Regions from separate parts of the Actinomadura monticuli genome, predicted to be linked through region 3. Evidence: riboswitches for the same ligand, from Rfam matches in the RefSeq annotation. Region 3 holds a riboswitch; each other region holds the start of a gene.
What was found. Region 3 has a riboswitch for cyclic di-AMP ahead of SM611_RS13585 (NlpC/P60 family protein). Riboswitches for the same ligand answer to the same signal wherever they lie in the genome.
Positions count from the first base shown of each region.

Region 1: it holds a riboswitch for cyclic di-AMP, as region 3 does, so the genes downstream of both, SM611_RS25980 (C40 family peptidase) here and SM611_RS13585 (NlpC/P60 family protein) in region 3, are expected to answer to the same signal.
Region 2: it holds a riboswitch for cyclic di-AMP, as region 3 does, so the genes downstream of both, SM611_RS20390 (C40 family peptidase) here and SM611_RS13585 (NlpC/P60 family protein) in region 3, are expected to answer to the same signal.

Region 1 is NZ_JAXCEI010000012.1:121,496-129,084, reverse strand. It holds gene SM611_RS25995 (cytochrome P450) at 1-309, opposite strand, end outside; gene SM611_RS25990 (LacI family DNA-binding transcriptional regulator) at 385-1,479, opposite strand; gene SM611_RS25985 (transcriptional regulator) at 1,899-2,129, shown strand; gene SM611_RS25980 (C40 family peptidase) at 2,394-3,335, opposite strand; cyclic di-AMP (ydaO/yuaA leader) riboswitch at 3,393-3,599, opposite strand; gene SM611_RS25975 (amino-acid N-acetyltransferase) at 3,834-4,355, shown strand; gene SM611_RS25970 (RDD family protein) at 4,361-5,179, shown strand; gene SM611_RS25965 (RDD family protein) at 5,187-5,819, shown strand; gene SM611_RS25960 (histone-like nucleoid-structuring protein Lsr2) at 6,990-7,313, shown strand.
Region 2 is NZ_JAXCEI010000008.1:307,558-315,146, forward strand. It holds gene SM611_RS20375 (amidohydrolase family protein) at 1-231, shown strand, start outside; gene SM611_RS20380 (Mut7-C RNAse domain-containing protein) at 261-1,046, shown strand; gene SM611_RS20385 ((deoxy)nucleoside triphosphate pyrophosphohydrolase) at 1,074-1,454, shown strand; gene SM611_RS20390 (C40 family peptidase) at 1,727-2,749, opposite strand; cyclic di-AMP (ydaO/yuaA leader) riboswitch at 2,757-2,906, opposite strand; gene typA (translational GTPase TypA) at 3,119-4,972, shown strand; gene SM611_RS20400 (FHA domain-containing protein) at 5,044-6,444, opposite strand; gene SM611_RS20405 (4Fe-4S single cluster domain-containing protein) at 6,432-7,151, opposite strand; gene SM611_RS20410 (AAA family ATPase) at 7,148-7,589, opposite strand, start outside.
Region 3 is NZ_JAXCEI010000005.1:385,247-392,835, forward strand. It holds gene ispH (4-hydroxy-3-methylbut-2-enyl diphosphate reductase) at 1-1,326, shown strand, start outside; gene hpnH (adenosyl-hopene transferase HpnH) at 1,323-2,327, shown strand; gene SM611_RS13585 (NlpC/P60 family protein) at 2,386-3,015, opposite strand; cyclic di-AMP (ydaO/yuaA leader) riboswitch at 3,026-3,169, opposite strand; gene SM611_RS13590 (hypothetical protein) at 3,549-4,094, opposite strand; gene SM611_RS13595 (YqiA/YcfP family alpha/beta fold hydrolase) at 4,099-5,352, opposite strand; gene SM611_RS13600 (HIT family protein) at 5,532-6,173, shown strand; gene SM611_RS13605 (hypothetical protein) at 6,254-6,577, opposite strand; gene SM611_RS13610 (hypothetical protein) at 7,031-7,589, shown strand, end outside.

The sequences.
Region 1 (7,589 bases), on a different contig from region 3:
CAGCCGCCGGAGCCGGGTGTGGTCGGGAGGGTCCAAGGTGAGGAACGACCGGTTCCGGACCCGCGTCTCGCGCCACAGCCCGCCGCCCTCGGGACGGTGCCCGAACCGGGGATCACGCAGCACCTGCTCGCACAGGCCGTAGGACGTGGTCACGCGGAGGCCGACGTCCGTCCGGTGCGGGCGGCGACCGCCGGCCGCGAGCCGGCGGTAGTGCGCGTAAGGGTCGGCCCGGAAGGCCGGATCTCCCGGGTCGAATCCGAGGATCGCCGCGGCCTCGACCTCCGCGACCTGACCCGTCCTGTCCTCCATGCTCCACAGTCACCCGGAGATAAGACGAAATGTCAACAGCGCTCCGCCGTCCCGCCGGGTCCGGTCCGGCTCGGGTCAGGCGCTTTCGCGGATGACCAGTTCGGGGCGCTGGACGACCTGGCGGTGCTGGTGGGACCTCCCCTCGCCCAGCTCGGCCAGCGCCAGTTCGGCCGCCTCCCAGCCCAGCTCGCGGCGCGGCTGCCGGACCGTTGTCAGCGGGACGGCGGCGCTCGCGGCCAGCTCGATGTCGTCGTACCCGATGACGGCGATGTCGTCCGGGACGCGGACGCCGAGCCGGGTCAGCTCGTTGATCAGGCCGATGGCCAGCAGGTCGTTGGCGCAGAACACGCCGTCGGGGCGCGGTGAGATGGCGAGGACCCGGTGGGCGGCGGCCCGGCCCTCGGTGGGGCTCAGGGCGTCCTGGACCAGCGTCCGGGGCTTGGTGAAACCCGCCTCGACGATCGTCCGGGCGGCGCCGTCGCGGCGCTCCACGCACGGCTGCGGTTCCGGGACGCCGGTCACGAACACGATCCGCCGGCAGCCGACGCCGAGCAGGCGCGCGGCGGCGATCTCCCCGCCCGCGACATGGTCGACCCGCGCCGTGCAGGCGTCGGACGAGTCGCGGTCGATCAGCACGACGCTCATGCCGGCGGCGCGGAGCCGGGAGATGTCGTTCGGCTCCGCCCCGACGGGGATGATCAGGACGCCCGCGGCGCGCTGCTCCTCCAGGAGTTCCAGCGAGCGGCGCTCCTTCGCGGACGACTGGTCGCTGGAGAGCCACAGGGCGTCGTGGCCCGCCGCGTTGAGCGCCGCCTCGGCGCCGCGCGCGACATCGGACGCGTACGGGCTGGCGAGGTCCTCGACGACGATGCCGAAGGCCCGGCGCGGCTCGTCGCCGAACTCGCCGGCGGTGCGATCGGGGCCCCGGCGGAGCCGGCGCGCGGACTCGTTCCGGACGAATCCGAGCTCCTCGATCGCGGCGCGCACACGGTCACGGGTAGCTTCGGCCACGAGATCTGGCCGGTTTAGGACATTCGAAACGGTCCCAACTGAGACTCCAGCACGCCTCGCGACCTCACGAATACTGGTCTGTGGCAACTCGCTCCTCGTCCCGCCCCGGGAGTGTTTCCCCAGGTAGTGGAGTTTTGCGCGGCATGCCGCCGATGGCATGACTACACACCGTCGCCGAACGGTCGCACACCGCGTTTGGACGGCGCTTGACGGGCCGGATCCGGCCGCCTAGCGTTCCGAGCCGAAGCGTAGCTTGAAACGATTCACGATCTTGGTCCGCAGCACGATCCGGTGAGTCCGACGGCGAAGGGACGGGGGCGGATGGCTGGCGATCTCATCCCGTCTCCCCTCGGACGACCAACGAGTGAATCGTCACCCGGAGTTCCCCCGAACGACCCCGCAATCGGCCAGGCGGCCACCTCCGGCCAAGCACGCGAGACGGAAAAGGAACCCGATGATCTAAGTCCGGAAGGCTCCGGACCCGGCAACCCAACGCGCGTACAGATCGAGGCCAACCCGTGCCTGTGCAGCGGACGGCTGCATCCCCGCGGTCATCACCATGGACGAGGGAGGACGGAGTGGAAACAGCCACACTCGCACGTCGTGGCACCGACGATTTCGGGCTGAGCGAGGAGGAGGTCCGGCTGCTCGCCCAGATCGCGAGCGGTGTCACCGCCGATGTGGCGGCTCGGAAGCTGGAGTTGAGCGCACGGACCCTGCGGCGCCGGTTGCGGACGATCTGCGACCGGCTGGAGGTCAACACCCCTATCGAGGCCGTGGTGTGGGCGGCCCGGAGGCAGCTCATCTAGCCGGCTTCACCCCCCGACGCCCGCCAGGGGACGGGCGGGCGTCATCGAGAGATCCAGGCGGCGAACACATCCGAATTCCGTCCGACCCCGCAGCGGCGGCGCCGGCGCACTGACAGGTAGGTCCCTGCAGGAGGCGTCGCCGCGGACGGCGTTCGAGACCCACGCCGATGGATCTCTGACCTGTGCGCGCACAGGCCGGCTCGACGGCGCCTGGAGACGCGGCGCCTGGAGGACCGGGCCACTCGGGAACCGGACGGGACGGGGTCAGGCGACCCGGACGCCACCGGCGAAGGGACGGCCGGCCATGGGGGCGATCTTCACGACGTCGCCGGTGTGCGGCGCGTGCAACATCTTGCCGTCTCCGACGTACATCCCCATGTGGTGGAGGTCGGAGTAGAAGAACACCAGGTCGCCCGGCTGGAGCTGGCTGCGCGACACGTGCGTGCCCGCGTTCCACTGGCTGCCGGTGTAGTGCGGCAGGTTGATGCCGACCTGCCCGTAGGCCCACATCGTCAGACCGGAGCAGTCGAAGGCGCTCGGCCCGGCGGCGCCCCAGACGTAGGGGCGTCCGATCTTGCCCATGGCGATGCGCAGCGCCTGCGCGGCCTTGCCGGTGCCGATGACGGGGAGCTTGGCGAGCTGCGTGGGGTCCCTCTTGACGATCTTGCTGCGGACCTTCTCGTAGGTGTCGGTCACCTTCTTGCGCTGCGCGTCGAGCTGCGTCCGCAGGTCCCTGACCTGCTTGGCGCGCGCCTCGGCGGACTTGCGCGCGCGCTGGGCGGCCTGCATGGCCTGCATGAGCCCGAGGACCCTGGTGCTGTCCTGCTTGGCGAAGTAGTTGAGGGTCGCGGCCTGGTCGAGGACGGCCTGCGGGTCCTGGGAGGCGACGAACGACACCGTCGGGTCGGAGCCGCCCTGCATGTAGCTCGTCGCGGCGAGGGCGCCGACCTTCTGGCGGATCGCCTGGAGCGACTTCTCCTGCCGCTCGGCGTTCTCCGTGGCGACCTTGGCGGCGCGCTTGGACTGCGCGAGCTTCACCTTCATGCCGTTGTACTGCTCGGTGAGCTGCTCGAGCTGGTCGGCGAGCTTGAAGGCCTGGGACCGGAGCTCCTTGGTGGACGGCTCCGGGTCGGCGTGCGCGACGGCGATCGTGTGCGGGGCGATGGCGTACGGGGCCGCGGTCAGCGCGATGAGCGCACCGGCCACGGTGACCACACGGCCGCGGAGTCGTGAAAGGGAAGCAGGCCGCGATGGCTCCACGAATTCTCCTCTCCTGGTCCGCCTACCGGGTTAGCTGTCGGGTTCGGGCCGGAGCAGCCCGTCCGCGAGCGCGCGCGGGCCTGGCCGCGACACTGCGGATTCACCCCTCACGGTCTCGGCCCGGGGGGACGATCCCCCGAACCCTCCGAAAGTGGGTCCCCGGCTCCCCGGGGCGCTGGTTGCGGCCCGCGGACTCGGCGGTTCGGCCTCGTTCTGCGGGTGGCCGACGTCAGCGATGGACACTAACGGAACCGGCAATGGATGCCAACTAGAACGAGTGAAATCGCAGGTCGCGAGGGCGGGGCGCGCGGAGGGGCCGGCTCCGGACCCTGAACGGAGAGTGTGCTTCGGGTCACTTTCCGAGCGCCCGACGAGGCGCGCTCACCACTCGTACGCGGACGCGAACGTTTGGTAAGACCCGGTGTTCGATAATCTCGCCTGTTTGTGGAGGTCGTGATCCGGCGTGCCCGCACCGCCGATGTCCAGGAGATCCGTAGGCTGGTCGATCTGTACGCCGGGTCGGGGCGGCGCCTGCTCAAGAAGTCGACGGTGAAGCTGTACGAGGACGTCCAGGAGTTCTGGGTCGCCGAGGACGTCCAGCGCGGGACGCCGGGGCCCGTCATCGCCTGCGGCGCCCTGCACGTGATGTGGGAGGACCTCGCCGAGGTGCGTTCCGTCGCCGTGGACAAGGGGTACGGCGGACGCGGCATCGGGCACCGCATCGTCACCCGCCTTCTGGAGACCGCACGGGAACTCGGCGTGCGAAGGGTGTTCTGCCTTACCTTCGAGGTGGAGTTCTTCGCCCGCCACGGCTTCCAGCCCATCCTCGGGACTCCGGTGGCGCCAGAGGTGTACGAGGAGCTTCTCCGCTCTTACGACGAAGGCGTGGCAGAGTTCTTGGACCTCGACCGGGTCAAGCCGAATACGTTGGGCAACACCCGGATGTTGCTTCGCTTGGAGGACTGACCCAAATGAGCAATTCCCCCAACCGCGGGCGGCGTCATCAACCGCCGCAGGGCCAGGGTTCCTACGGCCCGCCACCCCCGTACCAAGGTGGCCAGTGGCAGCAACCCCAGCAGCAGCAACCGTCGCAACAGCAATGGCAGCAGCAGCCCCAGCAGCAGTGGCAGCAGCCCCAGCAGGACTGGGGGCAGACCTACGAGGCGTCCTACGACCAGTACGGCGGCTCCTACGGTGACTCCCACAGCGGTGAGATGGAGCTTGCTCCGATCCACCGGCGCGCGGTCGCCCGGCTCATCGACAACGGGCTCGTCGCGGTCTTCGGTTTCGCGCTCGTCCTGCCGGTGACGGTCGCCGCGTTCGGACTCGGCGACACGGGCAGCAACGACGAGGACGAGGGCGGCATCTGGAACTGGCCCATCATCTTCACCCTGTTCTGTGTCATGTCGGTACTGCCGTTCCTTTACGAGTCCGTCCAGCTGTCCATGTGGGGGCGGACGCTCGGCAAGCGCGTCATGGGACTGGGCATCGTGCAGGCGCGTCCCGCGGGGCAGCCGATGACCACGACACAAGCTGCCTGGCGCGCTGGGATCGTCCACGTGGGCTACCAGGTCGGCGTCTTCTTCTTCCTCATCCTGGCGGTGATGGTGTGGGAGTACGCCGCGTATGGGATGGCGCTCGTCTGGGTGGGCGCCCTGATGGCGTACCTGTGGGCGATCTGGGACCAGCCCCTGCACCAGGCCCTGCACGACCGCTTCGCCGGCACGCTCGTCATCGATGAGCGGGTCGGATACGACGAGCACACCGAGTACACCGAGTACGCGGAGTAGGGCCGCGATGGCGGTCTCCCTCGCCGAACCGGGCCAGCGCCTTCTCGCGCGCGTCGTCGACACCCTCGTCGTCGGTGTGCCCGTCATCGTCGTCGTCCGGGAACTCGTGTCGGGGCACACGGTGGACGTCGTCGCCCCGCCTGCCGTGGCCGGGTGCATGTTGCTGTACGAGGCGATCCAACTCGCCCTCTGGGGGCGAACCCTCGGCAAGCGCTTCGCGGGCATCGAGGTCGTTGCCGCCCTGCCGGATGCACAGTCCGGTGGGGCGAGCCCAGAGGCGACTGAGGACGCCTCTATGGGCGCGGCCGGGGTCATGCCGGTGTCCGTGCCCGGATTCGTTCCCGTGTCGATGCCCGAAGGGGCAGGAGCCGCCCCGAAGGACGCCGCCCCTGCGGAAGCCGGCCCTGAGGCGACCGTGCCTGGACCTGTCGAGGCCGGCGCCCGTCCGGGGGTTCTGCAGTCCGTTCTCCGCGCGACGGTTTATTCGCTGCCGATCGCGGCGCGCCCGATTCCCGTCCTCGGCCTCCTGGCGAGCGTCTTCTGGGTGGGGAACGCCGGGATGATGTTCGAGGGGACGTCCCGCCAAGCCGTCCATGACAGGCTCGCCGGGACGCTCGTGGTAAAACGCGCACGCCCCTGATTCCCGGGCCTTCTACGGCCCTCTCAGCCGCGTTCCGGTACCTCTGCGGCGGCTCGGTCCCCCCGGCCCTCGTCTCGCGATCCATCGCGGGACGAGGGTATTCGTTGTCTTCTGCATGCTTTTGCTGGAGATGACGGGGTCTGTTTCGGACGCGGACGTTCGCGGGCGAATCCCAGCTCGCTCCGGTTACGGCCCTGAATCAGACCGGGATGTGTCTCGTCCCGGACGCCGCCTCCGGATTGCAAGGTGCTTCCCCGGGACGTTGCCGTACCGCCTGCGCACGCGTGGATGCCGCTTGAAGGTGTCGCTTCAAAGCGGTGGCGGACTTACTCCGGATGGGACGCGGTCTCACCCCGAACGGACTTTCCCGCGCCCATGCGCGCGGCCACGGTTGGAGGACCACGTTCGCGTCGGCGAGCCCGGAGGGGAGGTTGAAGAAGTGGAGGATCGGGGGTCGGATTGTGCCTCAATCTCCTGATTCCACCGCCGAAGCGCGGGCGGCGGGCTTCGGCGAGATCTCGGAAGGCGAGTTGGCGGGCCCGCGGACCTGAAACAGATTTTCGCCACGGACTCCGCTTTTGTCATCCCTTCACATCGGCAGGTCAGGAGCGATGATCTCTGCTTTCCGTTCGTCGGTGCCGCCCCCGCGTGCGGCCGCTCGCGCGTGCCGGCGCGCCGCCCCGCGTCCCGGCAGGTCGCCGCCCTGCGCGGCCGCGCGGCTCCTGCGGATTCGCGGCCGGTGGCCGGTTAGCACCGTTACGTCAGAGTTAATCGATGGCCGCGGTGCCGGTGTGCACCGCCTGTTAAGGTCCGGACCGGGACTTTTTCGTCCGGTCGGCCGCTCCGTCCGAAAGTCGCGGCGCCCGCAAACCCGGCCCCAATGCGCCGGCACCGGCCCAGGTCAGCGCGCTCCGCCGTGACACCGGTCACGCCGAAAACCCCGGCGATGGCCCGCCGACCGCGAATTCCGGACGCCGGGCCGCCCGCAGGGCCCCGCGCGCCCCTCGATGCGCCGGAAACCGATGAGGCCGATTACGCCCGGTCACCGCCGGGAAGGCGACTTCGTCCGCAGTGCCGGTTCAACGCGAGTGCTGGAATTGTCATCCGCGGAGTTCTCGGTATATCTTTGTCAACCGATTGAAGTTTGCTCCAGCTGAAAGGTCTGTCCCCATGGCACAGAAGGTTCAGGTGCTTCTCGTCGACGACCTCGACGGTGGCGAGGCGGACGAGACCGTAGCGTTCTCGATCGACGGCGCCTCCTACGAGATCGACCTGAGTGGCGCCAACGCAACGAAGCTGCGGGATTCGCTGCAGCCGTTCGTGGAGAAGTCCCGCAAGGCGGGCACGGTCTCGCGCCGCCGCCGGCAGCGTGGCGCGTCCAGCCGTGAACGCAGTGCCGAGATCCGTGCCTGGGCCAAGAACAATGGCATCAAGGTCAATGAGCGCGGACGCATCCCGGCCCACGTGATCGAGCAGTACGAAGCGGCCAACTGAGCCACTCGTCCACCGGCGGCCCGTCTCCGTTAACGAGACGGGCCGTTCGTCGTTCTCGGGAGAACGGCGGTCGTGTCGGAAACGCCGTCTCCCAAGGGGAACGCGCGTCCTCCGCAGAGACACGTCCGAGAGGACATGCACGGGAGAACTCGCTCAGCGACACGCGCACGGAACACGCGCTAGGGAACACGCGCGAGGGAAGAGCGTCAGGGAACATGCGCCCGCAGAAGCGTCTCGCAGAAGCGCCCGGGAGAAGCGTCCAAGGAGAAGCGGACG
Region 2 (7,589 bases), on a different contig from region 3:
CTGACGCCCGGCAAGCAGGCGGACCTGCTGGTCCTGCGCACCGGCACCCTCGGCGTCGCGGCGGCCCACGACCCGATCGCGGCCGTGGTCCTGTCCGCGGACACTCGCAACGTCGACACCGTCCTCGTCGGCGGCCGCGTGGTCAAGCGCGGGGGAGAGCTTCTGGAGCGGGACGTCCCGTCGCTCCTGGACTCGCTCTCCGCGTCCGCCGCACGGCTGGCCGGACGATAATTGCTCGGGGAACGCCGGCGACGCGTGGCATGCTGATCGGCGTGGAGCCCGAGATAAGCATCCGCGTCGCCGGCGAGCTGCTGATGTTCCTGCCCGCCGCGCGGCGCGTGGCCGTGAACCGGGTGCCCTTTGACGGGACGTCGACGCTGGGGCACCTCGTCGAGTCGCTCGGCGTGCCCCTGCCCGAGGCGGGCCCGATGACGATCGGCGGCGCGGCGGCCGACCCGTCCACCCGGCCGGAGGCGGGCGACGAGGTGCACGTGGCGGCGGTGCCGCGCCCGCAGCCCGTGCCGCTGGAGCCGGGCCAGGCCGCGCCGAGCTTCCTGCTGGACGTGCACCTCGGCACCCTCGCACGGCGGATGCGCCTCCTCGGCCTCGACACCGCCTACCACAACGACATGGACGACCCGGCGCTGGTCGTCCAGGCCAACGCCGAGCGCCGCGTCCTGCTCACCCAGGACCGCGGCCTCCTGCGCCGCCGCGCGCTGTGGTTCGGCGCCTACGTCCGCGGTTCCCGCGCGGACGACCAGCTCCGCGACCTCCTCGACCGCTTCGCGCCCGTCCTCCGCCCGTGGACGCGCTGCACCGCCTGCAACGGAACCCTCGTCCCCGTCGATAAGCACGAGGTCGAAGGCGCCCTGCGGGACGGGACGCGCCGCACCTACGACATCTACGGACGCTGCGCCGACTGCGGCCAGGTCTACTGGCGCGGCGCGCACGGCGACCGGCTGGAGGAGATCGTCAGGGAGTCGACGCGGCTGGTCGCGTCCGTCCGGGGCGACGGGCACCCCAGGGCCGCCGTATCCGAGACATAGCGAGAGGGGCTGGTTGCGATCGATCCGATGGTGGTGGTGGGCGCGGCGATCGTCTCGGACGGCCGGCTGCTGAGCGCGCAGCGCGCGGAGCCGCCGCACATGGCGGGCGGCTGGGAGCTGCCGGGGGGCAAGGTCGACCCCGGCGAACCGGACGAGGACGCCCTGGTCCGCGAGTGCCACGAGGAACTGGCGATCAAGGTCCGCCTGATCCGCCGCGTCGGCGGCGACTGGCCGCTGAGCGAGCGCGCCCTGCTCCGCGTCTGGACCGCCGAGATCACCGAGGGGGAACCCCGGCCCCTCGAACACCTTGCACTCCGCTGGCTCACCCCCCAAGAGCTCTACGACGTCGACTGGCTCCCCGGCGACCGCCCCGTCATAGCCGCCCTGGCCCAGGGCGACTACATCTAGCCCTCACCGCACCCCGCACAGACCGAGGCCATGACGTCCTTGAGCCCAGCCATCGCCGACCTCCACGTTGCGATCGCGTCCGAAGGCAGGTTCAAGCGAAGCGAGAACCTGATCGCGCAGCGAGCCGCAAGGCGAGCCGGAGCGATGCAGCGATCGCCGCCTCGCCCGTGGAAGGGAGGGCGCTCCAGCGCCCGACCGCCGAGGGCGAGGCAAATGAGCTCGAGGGCTTCCTGCCGCGCCGCAGGAAGCCCCCGACATCTGTGGGGGAGCGGTCAGGTGATGCGGTTGGCGCCCGCGAAGTCGGAACGGTCCGACAGCCGGGAGATCTTCACCACATCGCCGGTCTGCGGGGCGTGCAGATACTTGCCGTCGCTGAGGTAGATGCCCATGTGGTGGAGGTTGCTGCCGAAGTAGACGAGGTCGCCGGAGCGAAGTTGGCCGCGGGAGACCTTCGTGCCGAGCTGGTACAGGTCGCCGGTGTAGTGCGGCAGCCCGGACTTGCCGACCTGGGCGTAGGCCCAGACGACGAGGCCGGAGCAGTCGAAGCTGCCCGGACCGGCGGCGCCCCACACGTAGGGGGAGCCGAGCTTGCCGTACGCCTTGCGGGCCATCTTGGCGGGCAGGTCGGAGCCCTTGATGGTCGCGGTGAGGCCGGTGCGCGGGTCGCTGGCGCTCGTGGTGGACAGCTTGTCGAGGCGCTTCATCACCTCGGTGACCTTCGACTTCGCCTCGGCGCGCGCCTTCTTGGCGCCCTCCCAGGCCTTCTTGACCTGCGCGGTCTTGGCCCCGGCGTCGCGTTCGGCGGCCTCGGCCTGATCGATCTGCCGCTGCAGGGCCTTGACGGCGTGCGCCTGGTTCTCGACGAGGTAGGCGCTGTCGGACAGCCCGTCCGGGGAGCCGCTCGCGCCGAAGATCGCGTCGGGGGCGCCGGCCATGTAGTTCGCCGCGGCCATCCGGCCGAGCTGCTCGCGGGCGGGGGCGGCCTGGTTCCGCAGGGTCTGGGCCGTCCTGGCGGCGTCCCGCTGGGCCTTCTGCGCGGCCTTCAGGTCGACGCGGGCCTTGTTGAACTTCTCCGTGAGGATCTCGGCCTCTTCGTTGAGCGCGTTGAGGCTCTTGCGCAGGCCCTTCTCCGTCGTCGGAGTGGGGCTCGGCGCCGCCTCGGGCGCGGCGGCCAGCCGGAACGGGGGCGCGGCGTGGGCGGCGACGGGCGCGGTGGCGCCGAGGCCGATCAGGAGCAGGGCGGCCGCGGTGGCGGCGGGCGTGACGCGCCGCCGCCGGTGGGGGTCCGGTGCCAAGCCGGTGTTCTCCTCTCCTCGCGCGCCTACCGGGTTAGCTGACGGGTTCGGGCCAGGAGTCGCCCTACGGCGCGCGCCCTGCGGCGTGTGCCGATTCACCCCGATTGCGTGGGTCCCCGGTTCTCCCTGGAGACGGGAGATTCGGCGTTCCGGCCGCAGTCCCGGGGGGTGGGACTCCGCACGACCGGATCTCGGGCAGATTACAAAGGATGGGCAAAGTTGGCGAATCGGGGCCGGAGTGACGCCCGTGAAGGCCGTGCCGCAAGGGGGTGGACGCGCGGGGGATGGGCGGCGCACGGCGGCGCGTAGAATGGAGTGCTGCCGCGTATCTGCGGCGACTCTCCTGAAACCTCACGCAAGGTAACCCGCATGCCCATCTCCACGCGCGACGACCTCCGGAACGTCGCGATCGTCGCCCACGTCGACCACGGCAAGACGACGCTGGTCGACGCCATGCTCTGGCAGTCCGGGGCCTTCCGCGAGAACCAGGACGTCGACGACCGGGTCATGGACTCCAACGACCTGGAGCGCGAGAAGGGCATCACCATTCTCGCGAAGAACACGGCCGTCAAGCACAACGGGCTGACGATCAACATCATCGACACCCCGGGCCACGCCGACTTCGGCGGCGAGGTCGAGCGCGGGCTGTCCATGGTCGACGGCGTCGTCCTGCTGGTGGACGCCAGCGAGGGCCCGCTCCCGCAGACCCGGTTCGTGCTGCGCAAGGCGCTCGCCGCGCGGCTGCCGGTGATCCTGGTCGTGAACAAGACCGACCGTCCCGACGCCCGCATCGACGAGGTCGTGGACGAGACCTACGAGCTGTTCATGGACCTCGACGCCGACGAGGACCAGATCGACTTCCCGATCGTGTACGCGTCGGGCCGGGCCGGGCGCGCCTCGCTGAACAAGCCCGCCGACGGCGCCATGCCGGACAGCGAGGACCTGGAGCCGCTCTTCTCGGTGATCACCGAGACGATCCCGGCGCCGTCCTACGACCCGGACGCGCCGCTGCAGGCGCACGTGACGAACCTGGACGCCTCCAGCTACCTCGGCCGGATCGCGCTGTGCCGCGTCCACGCCGGGACGATCAAGAAGGGCCAGCAGGTCGCCTGGTGCCGGCACGACGGCAGCATCGAGCGGGTGAAGATCACCGAGCTGCTGATGACCGATGCGCTCGCCCGCAAGCCCGCCGAGGCGGCGGGGCCGGGCGACATCATCGCGATCGCCGGCATCCCCGAGATCATGATCGGCGACACGATCGCCGACGCCGACGACCCGCGCCCGCTGCCGCTGATCACCGTGGACGAGCCCGCGATCTCGATGACGATCGGCACCAACACCGGGCCGATGGCCGGCCGCGAGAAGGGCACCAAGGTCACCGCCCGCATGGTCAAGGACCGCATCGACCGCGAGCTGGTCGGCAACGTGTCGATCAGGGTGCTGCCGACCGAGCGGCCGGACTCCTGGGAGGTGCAGGGCCGCGGCGAGCTGGCCCTCGCGATCCTCGTCGAGAACATGCGCCGCGAGGGCTATGAGCTGACCGTCGGCAAGCCGCAGGTCGTCACCCGCGAGATCGACGGCAAGCGGCACGAGCCGGTCGAGCGGCTCACCGTCGACATCCCCGAGGAGCACCTGGGCGCGGTCACGCAGCTGATGGCGGTCCGCAAGGGCCGCATGGAGCACATGACGAACCACGGCACCGGCTGGGTCCGGATGGAGTTCCTCGTCCCGGCGCGCGGCCTGATCGGGTTCCGCACCGAGTTCATGACCGAGACGCGCGGCACCGGCATGGCGCACCACGTCTTCGAGGACTACGAGCCCTGGTTCGGCGAGCTGCGCACCCGTCCGTCCGGCTCCCTGGTCGCCGACCGCTCCGGCGCCGCGACCGCGTACGCGATCACCAACCTGCAGGAGCGCGGCACGTTCTTCGTCGGGCCGACCACCGAGGTGTACGAGGGCATGATCGTCGGTGAGAACTCCCGCTCCGACGACATGGACGTCAACATCACCAAGGAGAAGAAACTCACGAACATGCGCTCGTCCACCGGCGACGAGCTGGAGCGGCTCACCCCGCCGCGCATCCTCTCGCTGGAGGAGGCGCTGGAGTTCTGCCGCGAGGACGAGTGCGTCGAGGTGACCCCGGCGAACGTCCGCATCCGCAAGGTCGTGCTGGACGCCAAGGAGCGCGAGCGCATGCGCGCCCGCACCAAGCGCGCCGGCTAAGGCCGCCAGGCGCAGCGTAAAGGGCGGCCCCGGGGTTCTCGGAACCCCGGGGCCGCCCTTCTACGTACCGGTCACTTCAGCTGGACGGTCCCGGTCACGTCGGCGGCCAGGCGGAGCTGGTCGCCGTCGCGGAGGGGGGCCTCCACGCCGCGGGGGAGGCGTTCGCCGTTGACGAACGTCCCGTTGGTGGAGCCCTCGTCCCGCACCCAGGCCGTGCCGGACGGGTCGAGCCAGACCGTCGAGTGGCGCCGCGACACGTTGTCGTACTGCGTGAACGTGGCCGCCACCGGGGACTGGCCCGCGTCCCGGCCGAGCACGAGGTGCTGACCCACCGACACCTTCAGCTCGCCGGTGGGGAACTGGACCCGCAGGACGGGCGTGCCCGACTTGGGCAACGGCCGCAGGCACGAGTCGCACTGCGCGGCGCCGGGGTTGCTCAGCACCGCCTCGCAGTACGGGCACATGAACGCGGTGCTGTCGGGGGCGGGGGGACGGCCCTGGTTGTGGTCGTGCGGCAGCAGCGTGGCCTCGCGGCCGTGCGGCGGCAGCGGCGGCTGGCCCCCGTGCTGCGGACCGCCCTGCGGGGGGCCGCCGAGCTGGGGTCCGCCGTGCGGAGGCTGCCCCTGCTGGGCCGGCGCGCCGTACTGGTCTTGCGGGGCGCCGTACTGGTCTTGCGGGGCGCCGTACTGGTCTTGCGGGGCGCCGTACTGGTCCTGGGGAGCACCGTATTGGTCCTGGGGGGCGCCGTACTGGCCCCGCTGGGCACCGTATTGGTCCTGCGGGGCGCCGTACTGGTCTTGCGGTGCGCCGTACTGGTCCTGGGGCTGCTGGTACTGCGGCTCGCGCTGCTGGTACTGGTCGGACGCCGGCGGCTGCGGCGCCCCCCACTGGTCCTGCTGCGGCTGGGGCGCGCCCCACGGGTCGGCGGGCGGCTGCTGGTGCTGCTGCATCGGCGGCTGGCCCCCGTGCTGGGGACCAGCTTGCTGGGGACCGCCCTGCTGGGGGGCACCCTGCTGGGGTCCGCCGTGCTGCGGCTGGCCGTACTGTCCCGGCTGGCCGTGCTGGTCCTGCCCCGGCTGGGCCATGGGGGGACCCCACGCGTCCTGCTGCGGCTGCGGTGCGCCCCACGGGTCGGGCTGCTGGCCGGGCGGGCCGCCGGGCTGCTGGTGCTGGCCGCCCTGCTGCGCGTACGGGTCATGGGGCTGCCCGTACTGCGGCTGGCCCCCGTGTTGGGGAGCGCCGTGCTGGGGGGCACCGTGTTGGGGAGCACCGTGTTGGGGTGCGCCATGCTGCGGGCCGCCGTACTGGCCGCCCTGGGGCGGGCCGCCTTGCGGCTGCTGGTCGTCGTACCCGCCCGGCCCCTGCCGGTGGGCGCCGCCACCGCCGCGCGCCAGATTGGCCCCGCAGTTCATGCAGAGCAGGTCGCCCTGCTGGTGCGGCTCACCGCAGACAGGACAGTTCAAGGTCGCCATGACACATCCCCCGAGCGCACCCCGGCGCGGTCGAGACTCGACGTCAGGTGCTCCATGTCACCCCTTCGCGGGATCCCGATGTAGTACACCCGCCTTCCCTCCGGCCCTTCGTCCACGGACACCTGCACTCGGGGCCCTGTTCCATCTCCAGTCTTCCCGACGCCGGCCAGTGCCCCGTACCGCCGCCGCCCCAGCGGGGACAGCGGCACGACACGCTGGTTGGCCGACCCCCTCCAGAGTAGGGAGCCGCCGCCGGAGTGTCGCCCCCCCGGGTTCAGCCGGTCGACGTACGGTCCGGTGATCACGGCGTCGCACATGCCGAGAAGCTCGCGCGTCTCGCCGCTGCGGGAGAGCCGCGAGTAGGCATATCCGCTGTAAGCCAATATGTCCAACTCAATCGTCTCACGGCCGGGGGTGTCCCGCCACGCGTGGACACCGCGCAGCAGGGCCGCCAGCGCGGCCGGCTGCTCGAACGGCTCACCACCGGAAATGGTGACGCCGTCGACCGGTCCGGGCAGGGACGCGAGCCATCCTAAGACGGTCTCCACGGGCACCGCGCGGCGCGGGTCGGCGTCCCAGGTGTCCCTGGACAGGCAGCCGTGGCAGTGCAGCGTGCAGCCCTGCGTCCAGATGCCGGCGCGGGTTCCGGGGCCGAGTGTGGTCACCGGGTAGTGCGCCTTGGCGAGCAGCAGCGCCTCGCCGGTCACGCGAGTTCCAGATGGACGATGCTTCCCTCGCGCCGGATGCCCGTCACGGTGACCTTCTCGTCCGGCACGAGCTCGCGGTCGAACAGCGCGCGCGCCAGCGGGTTGACGAAGTGCGACTCCAGCGCCATGCCGATGCCGCGCCCGCCCTTGTCCAGCTCCTCGGTGCACCACTCGCGCAGCGTCGTCAGCGCGTCGCCCTTCACGGCGAGGGACAGCCGGTGCTCCTCGGTGACCCGCCGGCAGATGTTCGCGAACTGCAGGTCGAAGATCTTGTGCGCGGCCTCGGCGGAGATGAAGTCGAACACGACGATGTTGTCGCCGAACCGGTTGAGCAGCTCCGGCCGGTTCAGCACCTCGGTGAAATGGTCGGCGACCGCGCCCTTGATGCGCTGCTCGACCTCGTCGTACGACATCCCGGGTGTGATGTTCTGCACACGG
Region 3 (7,589 bases):
GGGGCCCTGGACGCGCGGCTCCGCCCCGGCGACCTGTTCGTCGCGACGGAGGTCCGCGGCCCGTCCGGGACGGTGCTCTGCCGGTCGGCGGAGGCGCTGGCCGGGCTGCTGGAACGCACGACCGGCGCGACCGTCCACCGCGGGCCGCTCGTCACCACGGACCACATCGTGTCCGGCGCCGAGCGCGCCTCCCTCGCCGCGTCCGGCGCGCTCGTCGCCGACATGGAGTCCTCGGTGCTGGCGGAGGCGGCGGGCGACCGGCCGTTCGCCGTCGTCCGCGCCATCGTCGACACGCCCGGCCGCCCGCTGGTCGGCCCCGCCACGCTCACCGGCGGGACGGCGGCGCTGCGGCGGCTGCGCACCGTCGGCCCCGCCCTGCGCGAATGGGCGGACGCGACCGGCCCGCGACGGGTGCTCCTCGCCGGGCCGCGCTCCTTCTGCGCCGGCGTGGAACGGGCCATCGAGATCGTGGAACGCGCCCTCGACCTGCACGGGCCGCCCGTCTACGTGCGGAAGCAGATCGTCCACAACACCCACGTCGTGGACGACCTGGCCCGGCGCGGCGCCGTGTTCGTCGACGAGCTGGACGAGGTCCCGCCCGGCTCGGTCACGGTGTTCTCCGCGCACGGCGTCGCGCCCGCCGTCCGGGACGAGGCCGGGCGGCGCGGGCTGCGGGTCGTCGACGCGACCTGCCCGCTGGTGTCCAAGGTGCACGCCGAGGCCCGCCGGTACGCCGCCTCCGGCCACCTCGTCGCGCTGATCGGGCACGCCGGGCACGAGGAGGTCGAGGGCACCCTCGGGGAGGCGCCGTCCTCGACCGTCCTGGTCGAGACGCCGGACGACGTCGCGTCGCTGCCCGCCGGCCGCCCCGTCGCCTACCTCACCCAGACCACCCTCGCCGCCGACGAGGCGGGCGAGGTGGCGGCCGCCATCACCGGCCGGTTCCCGGACGCGGTCGGCCCGCACACCGACGACATCTGCTACGCCACCACCAACCGGCAGCGGGCCGTCGCCGGCGTCGCCCGCGACAGCGACCTCGTCCTCGTCGTGGGGTCGGCCAACTCCTCCAACTCGCGCCGGCTCGTGGAGGTGGCCGAGGCGCACGGGACGCCCGCGGTGCTGATCGACGGGCCGGCGGACATCCCGCTCGGCCGGCTCGCCGGGGCCCGCGTCGTCGGGCTGACGGCGGGGGCGTCCGCGCCGCCGTCCGTGCTGGACGCCGTCGTCGACGCCCTGCGCGGCCTCGGACCGGTCGACGCCGAGGAGCGCACGGTCACGGTGGAGACGACCGAATTCACCCTGCCAAAGGAGGTCCGAACACAATGAGCATGCCGCTTCGCCAGAGCCTTCGCATCGGAACCTACATCCTCCGCAACAAGATGCGCGGCAGGGAGAAGTTCCCGCTCATCGTCGAACTGGAACCGCTGTTCGCGTGCAATCTGGCCTGCGCCGGCTGCGGAAAGATCCAGCACCCCGCCGACACCCTGAAAAGGCGGATGCCGGTCGAGCAGGCCGTCGCCGCCATCGAGGAGTGCGGCGCCCCGATGGTGTCCATCGCGGGCGGTGAGCCGCTCATGCACCCGCAGATCGACGAACTCGTCAACGAGCTCGTGAAGCGCAAGAAGTTCGTGTTCCTGTGCACGAACGCGCTGCTCATTCCGCGGAAGATCGACAAGTTCAAGCCGTCGCCGTACTTCGCGTGGGCGGTGCACATCGACGGCCTCCGGGAACGGCACGACGCCTCGGTCTGCAAGGAGGGCGTCTTCGACGACGCGGTCGCTGCGGTCAAGGAATGCAAGCGCCGCGGATTCCGCGTCACCACCAACACGACCGTCTTCAACACCGACACCCCGCAGAACGTCATCGAGGTCATGAACTACCTGAACGACGATCTCCAGGTCGACGAGATGATGATCTCGCCGGGATACGCCTACGACAAGGCGCCCGACCAGGAGCACTTCCTCGGCGTCCAGGAGTCGAGGGAACTGTTCCGCAAGGCGTTCGCGGACGGGAACCGCAAGCGCTGGCGGCTCAACCACTCGCCGCTCTTCCTGGACTTCCTGGAAGGCAAGATCGACTTCCCGTGCACGGCCTGGGCGATCCCGTCCTACTCGCTTTTCGGATGGCAGCGTCCCTGCTACCTGATGTCGGACGGCTACGCGCAGAGCTACAAGGAGCTCCTGGACGAGACCGACTGGGACTCCTACGGCCGGGGCCGCGACCCGCGCTGCGCCAACTGCATGGCGCACTGCGGCTACGAGCCCACCGCGGTCATGGCCACCGTGGGCTCCCTGAAGGAGTCCATCAGGGCGGTGCGCTCCACCTGACCGAAGCGCCCGGAGAACAGGGAATCACCCTGCTCTCCGGGCACCCCGATCCGGGGAGTCAGGCGTCGCTGAGCTTCTTCGGCCGGTAGGCCTTGTACTCGCTGCCCGCGTCGAGGCCGTAGTCGCGCGTCCGGTAGTCGGTTCCGTACCGGCCGCGCTGCTCGTACGCCCAGTAGGACGTGTGCCGGCTGTTGGCCCACTTCTCGAAGATGACGACGTGCCGGGTGGTGTTGGTGCCCTCCGCGTCCATGACGAGGTCACCCTTCTTCAGCTCCGACATCTTGATGCGCTCGGTGTAGCGCGACGACGTCAGGCCGACCGTGTTCTGCCCGGGCTTGGGCAGCCCCAGCGTCATGGACACATACCCCGAGCAGTCGGCCCGGTACCCTTCGTGCGACCTCACCTGGCTGTAGGGCACCCGGTCCGCACTGTGCGGCTTCCACGACCTGGCCCGCTCGATGACCTCGGACCGTTCGTCCGTCTTCTTCGCGGACTTCTCGGTCGCGTCCGCCTTTCGCGGCTGCGGGATGGTCTTGACGGCGGCGACCGACGTACCGGTATCGGACGGACGCTCCGCCACGTGCACCGTCGCCGCGGCCACGCCGAACACGGCGAGACCGAGCAGCGCTCCATTGGTGCGGGGGCTCAGGCCGAAAACGCCCTTGCCGTTGCTGTGCTTGCCTTTCAAAAGGGGGGCTCCTTCTTCCATGTGCCGCCTACCGGGTTAGCTGACGGGTTCGGACGTGGAAGTCGCCCTACGGCCTGGGGGCAGGCCGATTCACCCCAGTGCTGCGAGGGTGGGTCCCCGGCTCCGCGCGATGCGGACTCGGCGGTGCCGCTGCGGTCCCGGGACCGTGCCGGCCCATGCGGGAAGAGCGGCGCTGATGTTGTCAGACCGTCCGAGGGATATGCCTCGGGGGCCGTGTGAACGGACCTGCCGCAGCGCGCTCTCTGCGTGGGCGCGCACGGTCGGCGAGGTCTCAGGCGGCGGCCGGACCGCCGCAGGACGGCACGTGGGTCGCGCCGCCGCTCCCACCCGTCCCGGGTGGCACGGGAGCACCTGGAGGGCACCCCGGTGGGGGCCAAGCTACAGAAGCTCCCAAGGGAAGGCAAACCCTCCCAAAATCAAACCCCCAGCTCAGACCCCCTCCAACCGCCTCGAACACCCACTGGAGCGGGGGTGGAGGGGCCCTCCGCGCCCTGCGTCCTGAACGGACCCGATCACCGCGACGGCGGGCGGTCTCCGCCGCGATGGATGCTCACGATCATCCGGGCGGTGACGGCGGCGCCGAAGCAGCCGACCGACCACACCGCGATCAGGCCGACCCGCTCGGCCACGGACACATCGGCGCGGTAGAAGACCAGCGGAAACACCCAGCCCAGCGCCAGCAGGCTCGCCCCCGGAAAGGTCAGCAGCATCGGGATCAGCCAATCGACGGTCGTCGCGGGACGCGGATTGGCCCGGCTCCATTCGACCCACCCGAAGCCCTTTCCGACCTTGTCGTTGAGCACTTCGTCGATATAAGTCGATATCCGGTGGATGGCGGTGCGCTGGGCGACGTACCGCCCACCGAGGAGATAGGAGCTCACTGGAATCAGCAGCATGATGCCGGACAGGCCGGCGCGGGTCAGCGCGAACCCGAATATTGCACCGGTCAGCGTCAGCTGCAGGGCGAGGATCTGCTGCTGGTATTTCGCGCGCCCGTCGATCTCCCCGCGAAGCGACGTGTACTCCGCGATCGCCGCGCTGACATCCGGAGAGTCCATCGTGTCATCCTCTGGTCTCGGTTGACAGATCATTAGTGACGTACTCTTCGAATCGGCCCGCGGTGAAAGTCCTCATTATTCCCGGTCGCCCCGCCGCCCGTCGGTGGCGTTCGTAGTAGACGCCCAGCCGGTCCCTGCCGAGGCAGGTGACGTCATGGCCCGCGCTCGCCAGCAGATCGGTGACACCGGCGCGGTCGTACACGGGGTGGAAGCCGGCCGCGAGAACCATGTGCTCGGCCCTCTCGTCGTCGCGTTCGACCTCGATGAACCGCGACGTCCGCGCGGCTCTCAGAGCCCGCAGAACACGGCTCGCGAGGCCGCGCCCGCGGTAGCGCTCATCGACGGCCACCGCAGCGACCTTGCCGTCAGGGCGGACGTAGGAGACCGCGACCATTGGAGCGCCCGGACGGCGTTCATCCCGCACCGAGGCGAGCATCGAGCCTTCGTGCACCAGGCGCTCGCGGTGAACGGCGGGCGGATAACTCCGGTCCGCGTATGCGGCGCACAGCAGGGAGACGGCCTCCTGGACCAGTTCGGCTCGCTCGCGCAATTCCGGGTTGGCCGCCGTTTCGCCGGACAGGCCAACCGGCTCTGATCGACGGAGATCGAAGAAGTCGCTGACGGCCGCCCAGGTGGCGTCGAACCCCCGCGTGAACTGGTGGTCGGTCGGCATCGTTACCGAAGTGGCGTTGGGCAGCACCCGGAGGAGACGCGTGGTCTCCTCCTCGGTGGCGACCGTGTCATCCGCGGCGGAGAGCAGGAGCACCGGTAACTCGATCCGGGCCAGGACCCCGTCGTCCAGAGGAGGCGGGCGGTCGATCAGGCCGTAGCCGACCGGCAGCGGCATGCCGGCCGCGTAATGCTGGAATTCAAGCGTGCCCGACCGACGCCACGGCTCTTCGTCCCGCAGCCCGGCGACCCGGAGAAGCGCGGCGCGATGGTCGACCACCGGTGCGAGCAGGACGGCACGCTCCACGTTGGGCGCCCTCCGCTCCGCGAGCGCCCGCAGGAGCACGGCGGCGCCGAGGCTGCCGCCCATCGCGAAGGTGCGATTCCGGTTCGCGGCCATAATGTGGCAGGCCATGTCGACCATCGCGTCCATGGAAAGCGATTCGAAGGTCGGAAGATTGAGATCGGGGACGGCGAGCGCAAGGCCGAAACGTGCACTGAGATCCGCGATCAGCGAAGCCTTCGAAGAATATGGACCGGAAGCGAAACCGTGGAGGTAGACCAGGCGTGCGGCACTTGCTTGCGTCACTGTCACTCCAGGATCAACTTGCGCAACCGCTGAAGTGTTCAGCTGCTACGAAGTTCCACTAGCGCGGCCCATGACTGCGTGATACATTACCAGCGATAGTGACAACATTGCAAGACTGCGGTCCCATCTCTGTCCGTCGGCCTCTGCCGCGAAAGGGAGGGTGAATGTGCACTGTTCCGGTGAGAGCGGACGACACCGATTGCTTCATATGCGCCGCCGGACACTGCCCTCCGGAGCTGATTCCGTGGTACGACCGCCCGCTCATTCATGAGCCGGAAGTAGGCACGGTCATCGGCGCGGTCGGCGCCCTCGTTCCCGGCTATGTCATCGTGGCGCCCATCATGCACACCAGGTCGATTCGGGACCTGCCGAAGGGGAAGCGCAGCGAACTGCTCCGGCTGCTGGACGCTGTGAGATCGCGAATCGAGCGCCACTACGGCCCGGCGACCATCTTCGAACACGGGTCGTGCCGGGAACTCGAAGGACGCCGCCCCGCCTGTGTCGCGCATTCGCACGTGCACGTCGTCCCCGGGAAGTACGGGCTCGCGCAGACCGCGCCGCAGTTCACGGCATTCGACTCCCTCGAAGGGATGCTGGCGGCGGCCGATTCCGGGCGGGGCCTGAGCTACCTGATGTTCCAGGAACCGGGTGAGCCGGTGCACTTCGCGGCCGATCCCGGGGTCTCGCAGTTCTTCCGCCGCCATATCGCCGCGGCGCTCGGTGAGGCCGACGCCTGGGACTATGCGGCGGTCCCGCGATGGGACAACATCCGCGAGACCCAGCGGACACTGGCCGGTCAGTCGGCGGAGTGCAGTCACTGAGCGAGCCTGGACGCGTCGGAGTCCGAGGCCGTCTCGGTCGCCGGGCCGGCTCCGCGGCCGGCCTGTGCCGTCCCGGCGGATCAGCCGGAGCCGGTGGAGATCAGGACGACTCCGCCGCTGAAGCCGCCGCGTGCCGCCCGCTTCGTCCGCCGGGCCCGATCGATCTCCGGCATCTCGACGCCGAGGCATTCGGCGTACGCGTGGATCACTTCGAGGACGTCGGCCAGCTCGTCGATCGTGGCGCGCTCGTCCGTCGCGGCAAGGACCTCATGGACCTCCTCCAGGAGCTTCTCGCGCAGCAGCTCGGGAATCTCCTGCTCTCCCGCGATCCTTGTCTGGAAGGTGTCCCCGTTCGCGCCGATGATGTCCGGGATACGGTCACGAACCAGTTTTTCCCTGGCCATATCGTCTCCTGATCCTGCCCTGCCCGCCTCGGGCCACTGCTCGCGATCGACTGACCTCGTCGTTTGCATGTAGAGCGCGCTTTCGTCCGGGGGAACAGAGCATGCCCAGGTCGCGAAGGAACCGGGCCGAGCCCTGGTGGTTCCGCGTGGACGATACCGCGAACGACCTCAAGATCACCGTCTCCCTTGACACTGCCCGGCGCATGGAACGCGCTAACGTCGAACGGCTTCCGCCCGTGACATGTCTCGATCCCGCGTGACCGCGCCGGGCACGCACGGTCGGGATGCCCCTCCATAAGATCAAATACCTTGTGTTTGTCACTTTGGTAGGATGCGGTCAAGCCCCAGCTGCTCGCCATGGCCCGGGCGACCGAACTTCATATCCGTCGACGGTCCACGAAGGCACCTGACGATCACGCAATAGGTCACCGAGGGATCGGGCATGATTCGGACATGAACGTGTGCTTCTCCGGCTATACGGCGGTCGGCAAGACGACCCATTCCCTTCTGTTGGCGGAGACCCTCGGATTCGCGTACGTGTCCGCCTCGGAGATCCTTCTTGAGCGGCTGGACGTCGACCGCACGAAGGTGAACGAGTCTCGGACCTGGTTCGACCGCTATCAGGAGTTCGGCTCCATACTGAAGTCCTCGTCCATCGATGCCGAGATAGACGAATACCTCGGCCGCCGGGCTCGTGAGGACGACCGCGTCGTCTTCGACACCCGGTTCTTACCCTGGTTCTCGGGCGACGGTTCTTTGCGCATCTGGCTGGAATCGGATCTGGCCGCACGTGCGCGGAAGTGCTTCGTCTCCATCGACGGCGCGGGGCCGGACGTCCTGGAATGCGCGATCAAGGTGCAGCGGCGCGACACCCTCGACGTCGAACGCCTGCTGGACGGCCACGGTCAGATCTTCGCGCCCGACCGGGACGTCTTCGACGCCGTCCTGGACAACTCCTCGCTCATCCCGGAGCCGACAAGGCGGTGCGCGGACAACGGCATCGCCGTCTTCC